Regions from separate parts of the Ectobacillus polymachus genome, predicted to be linked through region 1. Evidence: predicted binding sites of a transcription regulator. Region 1 holds the regulator's gene; the other holds the start of a gene.
The links. Region 1 encodes Rex, which represses fermentation and respiration genes when NADH is low (regulators of the CRP and FNR family bind a similar motif). Its sites were predicted from a motif close to TTGTGAAATATTTCACAA; they were not measured.

Region 1 (5,627 bases):
CTGATCCAACTGCTTTAACCTTGCCTTCTGATGGCTTTTCTTTTGCAGAGTCTGGTAATACGATACCACTAGCAGTTTTTTCTTCTGCTTCAACAAGTTCAATTACTACGCGATCACCTAATGGCTTTAGCATGAAAAATAACCTCCTCAATTCATATGTAAATTTTATTGTTAGCACTCAGTGCATTCGAGTGCTAACACACCTTTTATAATAATGAATCTCTTTTTCTTTTGCAAGTATAAAACCTTAAATTTTCTAAAATTTTTGGTACATACTTCCATTCATTTAAGCCTACACTGAAACAGTATTACCACTTCTACTGAAAACATTCTTTTCGTCATTCTTTTAACGTATTTCCGAAATTCATCCCCATCTTCAAGCGCATGACGGGCAAGAGCCCAGTGATAAGGTGGGATGAATTTCGGTTAGGCATAGCCTAACTAATTTGTAAGAACTGCCAATTGTTCGTATGGTGGATACGTTTCACATCTGACATCTTCACTTGCTTATAAGATTTAGAAGGATTTTGTATATATTGTCCATGTATATCTTGTACGTATCCCATTTTTCCTGTAAATCCTGTTACAAATCCTACTTGTCCAAATATCTTTACTTTATCCCCTAAATAGATTCCATCTATATAGGGTGTATTTTTCTTGTTCCGTTTTGCGCTTGTATTCTTTGTTTTTCTCCCTTTTCTAGCGGTTGCTTCATGCAGGGAGCGTTTTTTCTTTCTAAACTGCTTGATGCGAAATTCACGACTTTGATCATATTCTTGTAGTTGTTTCGGATTTGTTATCGCAATGGCATCATTTGCATGTGTTTTGGCTAATCCAAGTTCTTTTCTCTTTGGTGTGGTGTAACTGCCATACGTCATGTCACAATCTAAACGATTCATGATTTGGAGGCGCAATATATTCATAAAGGCAGTCTCTTTATAATGTTTTGGTTTCTTGAAACTGTGTTTGATTTTTCCTTGATGAAATTTTTGATGACATTCATCATGCACGGTTACAAGATTATCTGCCCTATTCGAACCACCTATACACCGTTCCATGATATGATGCGTATGCAAAATACCACCTTTTTTCTTACAAATTTGACAAGTGTAATGGTCTCTTGCGAATACATAATATCTCGTATTCCAAAAGCCAAAAGTATCCCCTTGTTGGTATTCTGTTCCTTGTATATCGGGATTTTTTAGCTTTTGTGCATCAAACTTTCCCACTTCAACAATCACTTTTGGGGAAGGTAACAGTGATTTGAATGTTTCAATCCAATGAATTTGGTTATCCACTCTGCTTTGAATCGATGGTGGTAACCATCCTTCTTTCTTTTTCCGATTGAGAAAACGTGCTTTGCGATATCTTGTTTTTCGTTGTCTTCTACTTCTGCGTAATGTAGCTCTTAGTGTGAGATTTTCTTTGACATCCTGACGTAGCTCAATGGTTCCTTTTGTTAGTACTTTGTCTTCCGTGGTAATCGCAATGCCGATATGCTTTGCGCCGCTGTCCACGCCGATTGTGACAGGTTGCACCGTTTCACCTGTCGCAGATAGCAGTTGAATGGTAAATGGTGTGTACTTCACAATGTTTGCTTTTCCTTGTTTGAGAAGAAGCCGCGCCTTGCGATGACTGCAAGGCATGAGCGGTTCTCCCCTTACATTCTTGACAAATACACGCATGTTTTGTCCCTCCTAAGAGTTTGTTTCCCTTCGCCAATGTTTGTAGGTGTTAGCAACTTCTCCTGCAAGAAGGCATGTGGTTGACCGTTCCTTCCCAATCAGAACTGTTACAGGGCCACCATAGAGCCAAGAACTAGGGAATCATTCTTGGGTATGCAACCTACGAACGGAGCCCACGAAAGACTGAGGCTAGACAACTAGGACTTTTTCAAGCCCCCACTTCAAAACGCGATAGCGTTTAAGTGGTGGATAGTTGACAATTGTATGATACAATAAAGTGAAACTCCCATTGTTTCGAGCACCCAATTAGTTCTTTTCTCTTTAAAACGTGAATTTCCTTTTTTATTAACGTAAATTTATACGGAAACGGAGAAAGTAAAATTGAATCAAAAGTATTGGTGGATTATTATTACATATATTGTTATGCAGATTTCCAGTTTACTTGGCATTCCTCTTTTATTAAGGACTGGATGGTATCATACATATAGCAGAAGTGTGCAAATTGAGATGGCTTCTGCGCATTGGGCGATTATCAGCTTTGTTACAGCTCTTATCATCATCCTGCTATTACTTCGACACGATGATGATCCGCTTGCCCGCAATAAGATGGGAATCGGTTACACAATCCTATGGATGTTTGCAGGTATTTTCCTTGCTCTATTTGCACAAACCATTGCAGCAAATATCGAAATGCGAATATTTGGCATTAATCCTGGTTCAGAAAATACACAGCGGCTCGTAGATATTGCCAAGGTTAGCCCTTTGTTCATTCTCGTTACATCCATTTTCGGACCGATTATGGAAGAAATCGTATTTCGAAAAATTTTATTTGGTTCCCTTTATAAGCACTTTCATTTTTTTGTGGCTGCCATTATCAGCTCACTCATATTTGCAACGGTTCATTTCGACTTTAGCCACCTATTGGTTTATACATCCATGGGTTTCGTATTTTCCTTTTTATACATACACACGAGACGAATTATTGTTCCTATCTTCGCCCATGTTATGATGAATACCATTGTTATTCTTATCAACATTGGACTACACGATTACTTAGATAAAATGATGAAGCAGGCCGAAACCTTGCACACAATTATTGGAGGCTTTTGAGATGCTTAGAAATTCTAATATATTTATGGCGATAATCTACCTTCTGTTCGGCGGCATTTTTACCTATTTAGCGATAACAAGCGTAGAAACGACAATATGGAATGTATACACACTATTACTAATCATTATGGCTACCTTTGATTTTGGTCTTGCCATTCGCCTAATTTTTCTAAAGTGGCAGGCGACGAGAAATCCGAAGCAAAAAAAGTAAAGACTCTTACAAAAAATGGACCGCTATGCGGTCCATTTTATATTTCCTTATTATTATGTAAAACTTATTATTTCGGATAATGCTTTAGAAAATAAACGAGCGTCTGAAGTTCAACGGATAAATCAATATGATGAATGCGAATATGATCCTGTACGTTGATGCGGGCAGGTGTAAAATTTAGAATTCCTTCTATGCTCGTTTTTGATAATCGATCAGCAACAGACTGTGCAACCGTTGCAGGTACCGTTAAAATGGCTACTTTAACATCCTCTGTCATTCTTTGTTCTAGGTCATCTAAATGATAGACAGGCACTTCTCCAATAATGGTTCCAACTTTCTTCTCATCTACGTCAAAAGCCATTGCAATTTTCGTGTTATTATTTTTCAAGAAATTGTAATTTAAGAAAGCGGTTCCTAAATTTCCAACTCCAATTAACGCTACTTGAGTTAAATCATCTTGGTCAAGTGTTTGGCTGAAAAATGATAATAGATAGTTTACATTGTAACCGTACCCTTTTTTACCTAATGCACCGAAGTAAGAAAAATCTCTGCGAATCGTAGCAGAATCAACTTTTACCGCTTCGCTAAGCTCGGCTGAGGAAACCCGTTGCTTTCCTGAGAGCGATAGGTTTTTAATAAAACGATAATACAAAGGCAGTCGTTTCGCAGTTGCCTGCGGAATTTTAGGCTGATCCATCATATCCCCCTCTCTCCTATTTTTGTTTATCATGCTGTGACGGCTATATAAGGCATGTGAACGTATAATAATGGTTGGCTTCACATCTAATAGGAAAACCTCCAACCTAGAAAAATTCACCTTTTACACACAGAATATAAGTTGAAAGTTTATTGGTGTAAAGCTTTCCTTGTATAATAGAGATAGATTCTCCTAAATAAACTATACAACATTTTACATGATGTTGAAAAACATTAGTTTTTTATAATTATATAGTAGACAAACTAATTTGAGGTGAAACACATTGATTTTATTACAAGTAAATGGATTGACGAAGCTTTTTGGAGCGGATGTCATTTTATCCAATATAAAATTAGAAGTCCAAACACGCGATCGTGTTGCACTTGTTGGACGTAACGGAGCCGGAAAATCAACGTTACTAAAAATTATTGCAGGGGAAATGTCTTATGAAGCAGGGGAGATTATTAAGCCTAAAGACGTATCCATTGGTTATCTAGCACAAAATACGGGCTTAGAAACTTCCTTAACAATTGGTGAAGAGATGCTCACAGTCTTTCGCAAGCTACAAGACATGGAGAACGAGCTGCGCAAGATGGAACAGGAAATGGGCAAGGAAGAGATATTTACCAATCCGGAACAGTATGAAAAGCTTCTAGGAGAATATGATCGTCTTCAGCAGCTCTTTAGCGATCTAGGTGGATATCAATATGAAGCAGATATTCGTTCTGTACTCACTGGCTTAGGATTTCCTGTAGAAACACATACCATGCAAATTTCTATGCTAAGCGGCGGCCAGAAAACACGACTCGCATTAGGAAAACTGTTACTAACCAAACCTGATCTACTGATTCTAGATGAACCTACGAACCATCTAGACATTGAAACCCTTACATGGCTAGAACAATATTTACAAGGCTACTCTGGCGCCATTCTAATTGTTTCCCATGACCGCTACTTTTTAGATCGTATTGTGACGCAGGTATATGAAATATCTAATACGCATAGCAAACGTTTCACAGGGAACTACAGTAAATATCTAGAAAGAAAAGCAGATTGGTATGAGCAAGAAATGAAGCGATATGAAAAGCAGCAGGATGAAGTAGCCAAGCTGCAGGATTTTGTTCAGCGTAATATCGCAAGAGCATCGACAACGAAGCGTGCACAAAGCCGTCGTAAGCAATTAGAGCGTATGGAGCTTATGACCAAACCACTTGATGATGATAAATCAGCCTCCTTTCATTTTGAAATCGAACGCCAAAGCGGTAACGATGTACTCCATGTAAAAGATGCTGCTGTCGGATACAAGGGAACTCCTATCATCGAACATGTGAATATGTATATTACTCGCGGTGACAGCATTGCACTCGTCGGTCCAAATGGAATCGGCAAATCAACTTTATTAAAGACGATGGTAAATCAATTAGATGTGCTTCAAGGTACCATTTCATTTGGTTCTAACGTTACGATTGGCTATTACGATCAACAGCAGGCCATTTTAACCTCCTCCAAACGTGTATTAGACGAGCTTTGGGATGAGTACCCCTTACAGCCTGAAAAGGAAATACGTACCGTACTCGGAAATTTCCTATTCTCTGGGGATGATGTGTTAAAAATTGTCTCTTCCTTAAGCGGTGGTGAGAAGGCGCGTCTAGCCCTTGCAAAACTGATGATGCAAAAATGCAATGTATTAATTTTAGACGAGCCTACTAACCACTTAGATATAAATAGCAAAGAAATACTCGAAAATGCCTTGATTGATTTCCCTGGAACCATTTTATTCGTCTCCCATGACCGATATTTTATTAATAGAGTTGCATCAAAGGTTATTGAGTTATCCAAGGATGGGACAATAGAGTATCTTGGTGACTATGATTACTATATAGAGAAAAAAGCGGAAACGCTTGAAATTGCTCAGCTGAAAGAG
Region 2 (5,627 bases), on a different contig from region 1:
ATTTACTGAATAGATACGCCAATCTCTATCATACATATTTAAGGTTGAATCTTCGCTAAGCAAATCCATATTTGCTTCCCAAAGACTTTTCACTGTACCGACATCCTTCCAATAGCCTTGGAACGGATACGCTACAACTTTCTTATTTTCTTCTAATAATAATGGAATAACATCTTTCCCAAAATCATTACTAGATTCAGGATTACGCGCATCCATTTCTAAAAACTCCTTCAGTACAGACCATTTAAAGATATATATTCCCATTGATGCTAAATTACTTTTAGGAAATGGAGGCTTTTCTTCGAATTCTGTAATCTCCATATTTTCATTTGTATTCATAATACCAAAGCGACTTGCTTCCTCCCATGGAACAGTAATAACGGAAATCGAAACGTCCGCATCTTTTTCCATATGATAGTCTAGCATTTTAGAATAATTCATTTTGTATATATGATCGCCTGATAAAATCAGAACATACTCAGGATCGTATTGTTTCAAATAATTTAAGTTTTGGAAAATGGCACTTGCGGTTCCTTTATACCACTTCACGCCAGAAGATTCTGAATACGGAGGCAAAACTGTTACCCCTCCGTTACTACGGTCTAAATCCCAAGCGCTTCCGATTCCAATATAAGAGTGAAGTACAAGCGGCTGATATTGTGTTAAGACGCCAACCGTTTCAATGCCTGAATTTGTACAATTACTTAATGTAAAATCGATAATCCGATACTTTCCGCCAAATGGGACAGCTGGTTTAGCTAAATTCTTTGTTAAAGAACTTAAACGACTACCTTTTCCCCCTGCTAGTAACATTGCTACGCATTTCTTCTTTATTGCCATCCCTCATATTCCCCTTCCTTGTTTTCACTGGTCGCAAAATCGAAATACCAAAAGGCGGTATCGTCATTTCTACACAAGCTGGTTGATTATGAATCTCTTTTTTGATCGCTTTCAAGCGTTTTTTATTCACTTGACCGGAGCCACCAAACCGAATATCATCACTATTTAATATTTCATTATAGGATCCGTCTAACGGTACACCTACTTTATAATCGTGGTATACGTATTCACTAAAATTGCAGATAATAACTAACGATTCATTGTCTTTCTTGCCGTAACGAATAAATGAAAAAATACTTTGCTCACAATTATCTGCATCAATCCATCGGAACCCTTCCTGCTTATGATCCAGTTCCCAAAGTGGTTTAGAGCGTTTATAAATACCCATTAATTCTTTAAAATATTCTTGCATAAGCCTATGCATTTCAAAATCTTGAAGCATCCAATCTAAATCCTCAAGATCCTTCCACTCATCAAACTGTCCAAATTCTCCACCCATGAACAATAGTTTTTTACCCGGATGTGAGATGAAATATCCATATAGGAGTCGTAATTGCGCAAACTTTCGCCAATAATCTCCTGGCATTTTATTAAGGAGGGATTTTTTTCCATGTACAACTTCGTCATGTGATAACGGTAAGATAAAATTTTCAGAGTAAGCATATAGCTGTGAAAATGTTACTTTATCATGCATATGCTTTCGATATTGAGGTTCACATTCCATATATTTTAGGATGTCATTCATCCATCCCATATTCCATTTATAATTAAACCCTAGTCCCCCATCATAGGTTGGAGCTGTTACAAGCGGCCAATCAGTAGAATCTTCTGCAATCATTAAAGCCTCTGGATGAACGGCAAATACAGCTTCATTCAATTTTTGTAAAAATTTCACTGCATTTTCATTTCGACTAAATTGTCCATTTGCGTTCCAATATAACATGTTTGCAACAGCGTCTACACGAAAACCGTCTATGTGATAATATTCAAACCAGAATAGTGCATTCGATATAAGGAAACTTTGAACCTCCGGCTTTCCTAAATCGAAGTTAGCAGTTCCCCAAACAGGATTTTCTTGTACATTATAATCGTAGTATTCATACGTAGGTTCCCCATCAAACATGTACAGACCATGAGCATCTTTACAATAATGCCCTGGCACCCAGTCTAAAATAACCCCTAGTCCATGCTGATGGCATTGATCGATAAAATACATAAGATCATAAGGTGTACCATATCTACTTGTAGGAGAATAATATCCTGTACCCTGATACCCCCAAGAACGGTCATAAGGATGTTCAACTAGCGGCATGATTTCAATATGTGTAAAATGATGATCGATTACATAAGGAATTAGAATGTCAGCCATCTCCCTGTATGAATACAAGGAACCTTCATCCTTTTTTTTCCAAGTACCAATATGCATCTCATACACAGCGAATGGTTCTTCATAAATCGATTTACGTTTTTTATTTCGGAACCATTTCTGATCATTCCATTTATACTCCCCTATATCATAAACAATAGAAGCAGTATGGGGGCGTAACTCTGAAAAAAACGCATAGGGATCCGATTTTAATAACGTTTTACCGTATGAAGTTTGAATCTCATACTTATAAATCTCATTTTCCTTAAGCCCAGGAATGAACAATGACCATATACCTTGATCTGTAATTTTTGTCATTTGATGTTCATTGCCTATCCAATTGTTAAAATCCCCTACTACACTTACCGCTGCTGCATGAGGGGCCCAAACAGAAAATCGCACACCTTCTATATCATTTTCAACCGCACGATGGGCACCAAACAGGTGATAACTTTGAAAAAGGCTACCCTCATGAAACAGATGTAAATCATAGTCCGTAAGTTGAGTCAAAACCACAGCTTTCACCTCGCCGGTACATAATATTTCAAATACTTTAATATTATTCTACTAAAAACTCTATAATTCCTTTTGTTAGAAAGAAAAACATTACTGTAAAAAGAAAATTTAGATATAATTCACATTATAGACAATAACTATGTAATTTCTGCTATAAAATCCGTGTGAAAGCATTTCATAATTTGATTTCATTATGTTAGAAAAATCTATAGTATAAAAGTAATTTACAGGATGTAATTGTATAAATAAAAGAGTACCTACACTAATAGTAAAATAGTTATGTAAAGAAATTGTATAAAAATTAGAAATAATATGTAAACATTAATTAATGAAACAAAAAAACCTCATCATAATATAATTATGATGAGGTTTTTGCAGATATGTTGAACAAATATATAAGATAAATTATAATACTGGGCTCATTGTTTCTTTTAATACTTTTACTGAATGATCGAATTTAGCTTGTTCAGCTTCGTCCATTTCAAGTTCCATTACTTCGCGAACACCGCTACGGTTGATGATAGCAGGAACACCTACATAAATGTCACTTTGTCCATATTCACCGTTTAAGTATGCAGAAACAGTTAAAATACAGTTTTCATTATTTAAAATCGCCTTTGTAATTCTCATGAGAGCCATACCAATACCATAGAATGTTGCACCTTTACGCTCAATAATATGGTAAGCAGCATCACGAACATTTACAAAAATAGCATCTAAATCTTCTTGTTTATATTTTTGATCTTGTAAAACTTTTGCTAATTTTTGAACCCCAACAGAAGCGTGGCTCCATACTGGAAGTTCTGTATCACCATGTTCACCAATGATGTAAGCATGGACGTTACGTGCATCAACATCAAAATAATCGCTAAGCATATAACGTAAACGTGCTGTATCAAGTGTAGTACCAGAACCGATAACGCGTTCCTTCGGTAAACCTGATTCTTTCCAAGTAACATATGTTAAAATATCAACTGGATTAGTAGCAATTAAGAATATTCCATCAAAACCATTGTCCATAATTCCACGAACAATTTGCTTAAAGATTTTCGTATTTTTTTCTACTAAGTCTAAGCGAGTTTCACCTGGTTTTTGTGGAAGTCCTGCAGTAATAACAACAAGGTCTGCATCTTTACAATCTGCGTAGCTTCCCTTCCAAATCTTCGTTGGAGCTGGAGCAAATGGCATACCATGATTTAAATCCATTGCTTCGCCTTCTGCTTTGGCTTCATTTACGTCAACGAGTACAAGTTCTTCTGCTACACCGTGGTTAAGCATTGAATATGCATAGCTACAGCCAACTGCACCTGTTCCGACTAAAACAACACGATTAATCTTCTGCTTCATGTTTAAGCTCTCCTTTATTGTCTACATTTTCTTTATAAATCCATTCATTCTATATTCTGTGTAATTTCCTCTGAACATTTTCATTTTAACATAAATTATTTTTATTCCATTCCATTTTTGTGATGATTTTGTGAATTAATTCACATAAGTAGCGTGAATATACTACTTCTGCGAAAGAGGAATAAAGGAAAGAAAACAGACAGAGATTACGAGGGATCTATCTATACATAAATGAAACGTTTATACATCGTAGGACATGAAAAAAGAGCCAGTATATTCATCACTGACTCTTAGTATGACCCGTACGGGAATCGAACCCGTGTTACCGCCGTGAAAGGGCGGTGTCTTAACCGCTTGACCAACGGGCCGTGGCAGAGAAGAAGGGATTCGAACCCTCGCGCCGGTATCCCGACCTACTCCCTTAGCAGGGGAGCCCCTTGAGCCTCTTGGGTACTTCTCTATATGGCTCCGCAAGTAGGATTCGAACCTACGACCTATCGGTTAACAGCCGATTGCTCTACCGCTGAGCTATTGCGGAATAAAAATGTATGATTATTTTACATGGTGGGCCTAAATGGACTCGAACCATCGACCTCACGCTTATCAGGCGTGCGCTCTAACCAGCTGAGCTATAGGCCCATTATTTGGAGCGGGTGATGGGAATCGAACCCACGCTATCAGCTTGGAAGGCTGAAGTTCTACCATTAAACTACACCCGCAAAATGTGAGCCATGAAGGACTTGAACCTTCGACCCTCTGATTAAAAGTCAGATGCTCTACCACTGAGCTAATGGCTCAAAATAAAAAATGCCGACTAGAGGACTTGAACCCCCAACCTACTGATTACGATTCAGTTGCTCTACCAATTGAGCTAAGTCGGCAACACTTAATCTAGTAAAGTGGCTCGGGACGGAATCGAACCGCCGACACGAGGATTTTCAGTCCTCTGCTCTACCGACTGAGCTACCGAGCCAAATGGCGGTCCCGACCGGGATCGAACCGGCGATCTCCTGCGTGACAGGCAGGCATGTTAACCGCTACACCACGAGACCATTTGGTTGCGGGGACAGGATTTGAACCTGCGACCTTCGGGTTATGAGCCCGACGAGCTACCGGACTGCTCCACCCCGCGACGATAGATAAATTATTTTATTTTTAAAAAATAAAATGGAGGAGGAAGAGGGATTCGAACCCCCGCGCAGCTCTCGCCACCTGTCGGTTTTCAAGACCGATCCCTTCAGCCAGACTTGGGTATTCCTCCGTACTTAAGTTGTAAATGGTGGACCTTGTAGGACTCGAACCTACGACCGGACGGTTATGAGCCGTCTGCTCTAACCAGCTGAGCTAAAGGTCCTTATTATATGGTAGCGGCGGAGGGGATCGAACCCCCGACCTCACGGGTATGAACCGTACGCTCTAGCCAGCTGAGCTACACCGCCATCATCTATATGTGGAGCCTAGCGGGATCGAACCGCTGACCTCCTGCGTGCAAAGCAGGCGCTCTCCCAGCTGAGCTAAGGCCCCATATCGGGAAGACAGGATTCGAACCTGCGACCAC

Region 2: a site for Rex is predicted at 4,198-4,215, ahead of ACM5BR_RS10575 (L-lactate dehydrogenase). Genes of this name have one in related genera too.

The regions. Positions count from the first base shown of each region.
Region 1 is NZ_JBLREB010000010.1:22,880-28,506, forward strand. Features, by position in the region: gene groES (co-chaperone GroES) at 1-133, opposite strand, end outside; gene iscB (RNA-guided endonuclease IscB) at 438-1,685, opposite strand; gene ACM5BR_RS18420 (CPBP family intramembrane glutamic endopeptidase) at 2,067-2,795, shown strand; gene ACM5BR_RS18425 (YdiK family protein) at 2,797-3,006, shown strand; gene ACM5BR_RS18430 (redox-sensing transcriptional repressor Rex) at 3,074-3,703, opposite strand; gene ACM5BR_RS18435 (ABC-F family ATP-binding cassette domain-containing protein) at 3,987-5,627, shown strand, end outside.
Region 2 is NZ_JBLREB010000001.1:2,067,201-2,072,827, forward strand. Features, by position in the region: gene ACM5BR_RS10565 (glucose-1-phosphate adenylyltransferase) at 1-840, opposite strand, end outside; gene glgB (1,4-alpha-glucan branching protein GlgB) at 788-2,716, opposite strand; gene ACM5BR_RS10575 (L-lactate dehydrogenase) at 3,128-4,069, opposite strand; tRNA gene ACM5BR_RS10580 (tRNA-Glu) at 4,366-4,437, opposite strand; tRNA gene ACM5BR_RS10585 (tRNA-Ser) at 4,439-4,529, opposite strand; tRNA gene ACM5BR_RS10590 (tRNA-Asn) at 4,533-4,607, opposite strand; tRNA gene ACM5BR_RS10595 (tRNA-Ile) at 4,632-4,708, opposite strand; tRNA gene ACM5BR_RS10600 (tRNA-Gly) at 4,715-4,788, opposite strand; tRNA gene ACM5BR_RS10605 (tRNA-Lys) at 4,795-4,866, opposite strand; tRNA gene ACM5BR_RS10610 (tRNA-Thr) at 4,878-4,950, opposite strand; tRNA gene ACM5BR_RS10615 (tRNA-Phe) at 4,970-5,042, opposite strand; tRNA gene ACM5BR_RS10620 (tRNA-Asp) at 5,046-5,121, opposite strand; tRNA gene ACM5BR_RS10625 (tRNA-Met) at 5,125-5,201, opposite strand; tRNA gene ACM5BR_RS10630 (tRNA-Ser) at 5,238-5,330, opposite strand; tRNA gene ACM5BR_RS10635 (tRNA-Ile) at 5,347-5,423, opposite strand; tRNA gene ACM5BR_RS10640 (tRNA-Met) at 5,432-5,508, opposite strand; tRNA gene ACM5BR_RS10645 (tRNA-Ala) at 5,521-5,593, opposite strand; tRNA gene ACM5BR_RS10650 (tRNA-Pro) at 5,597-5,627, opposite strand, start outside.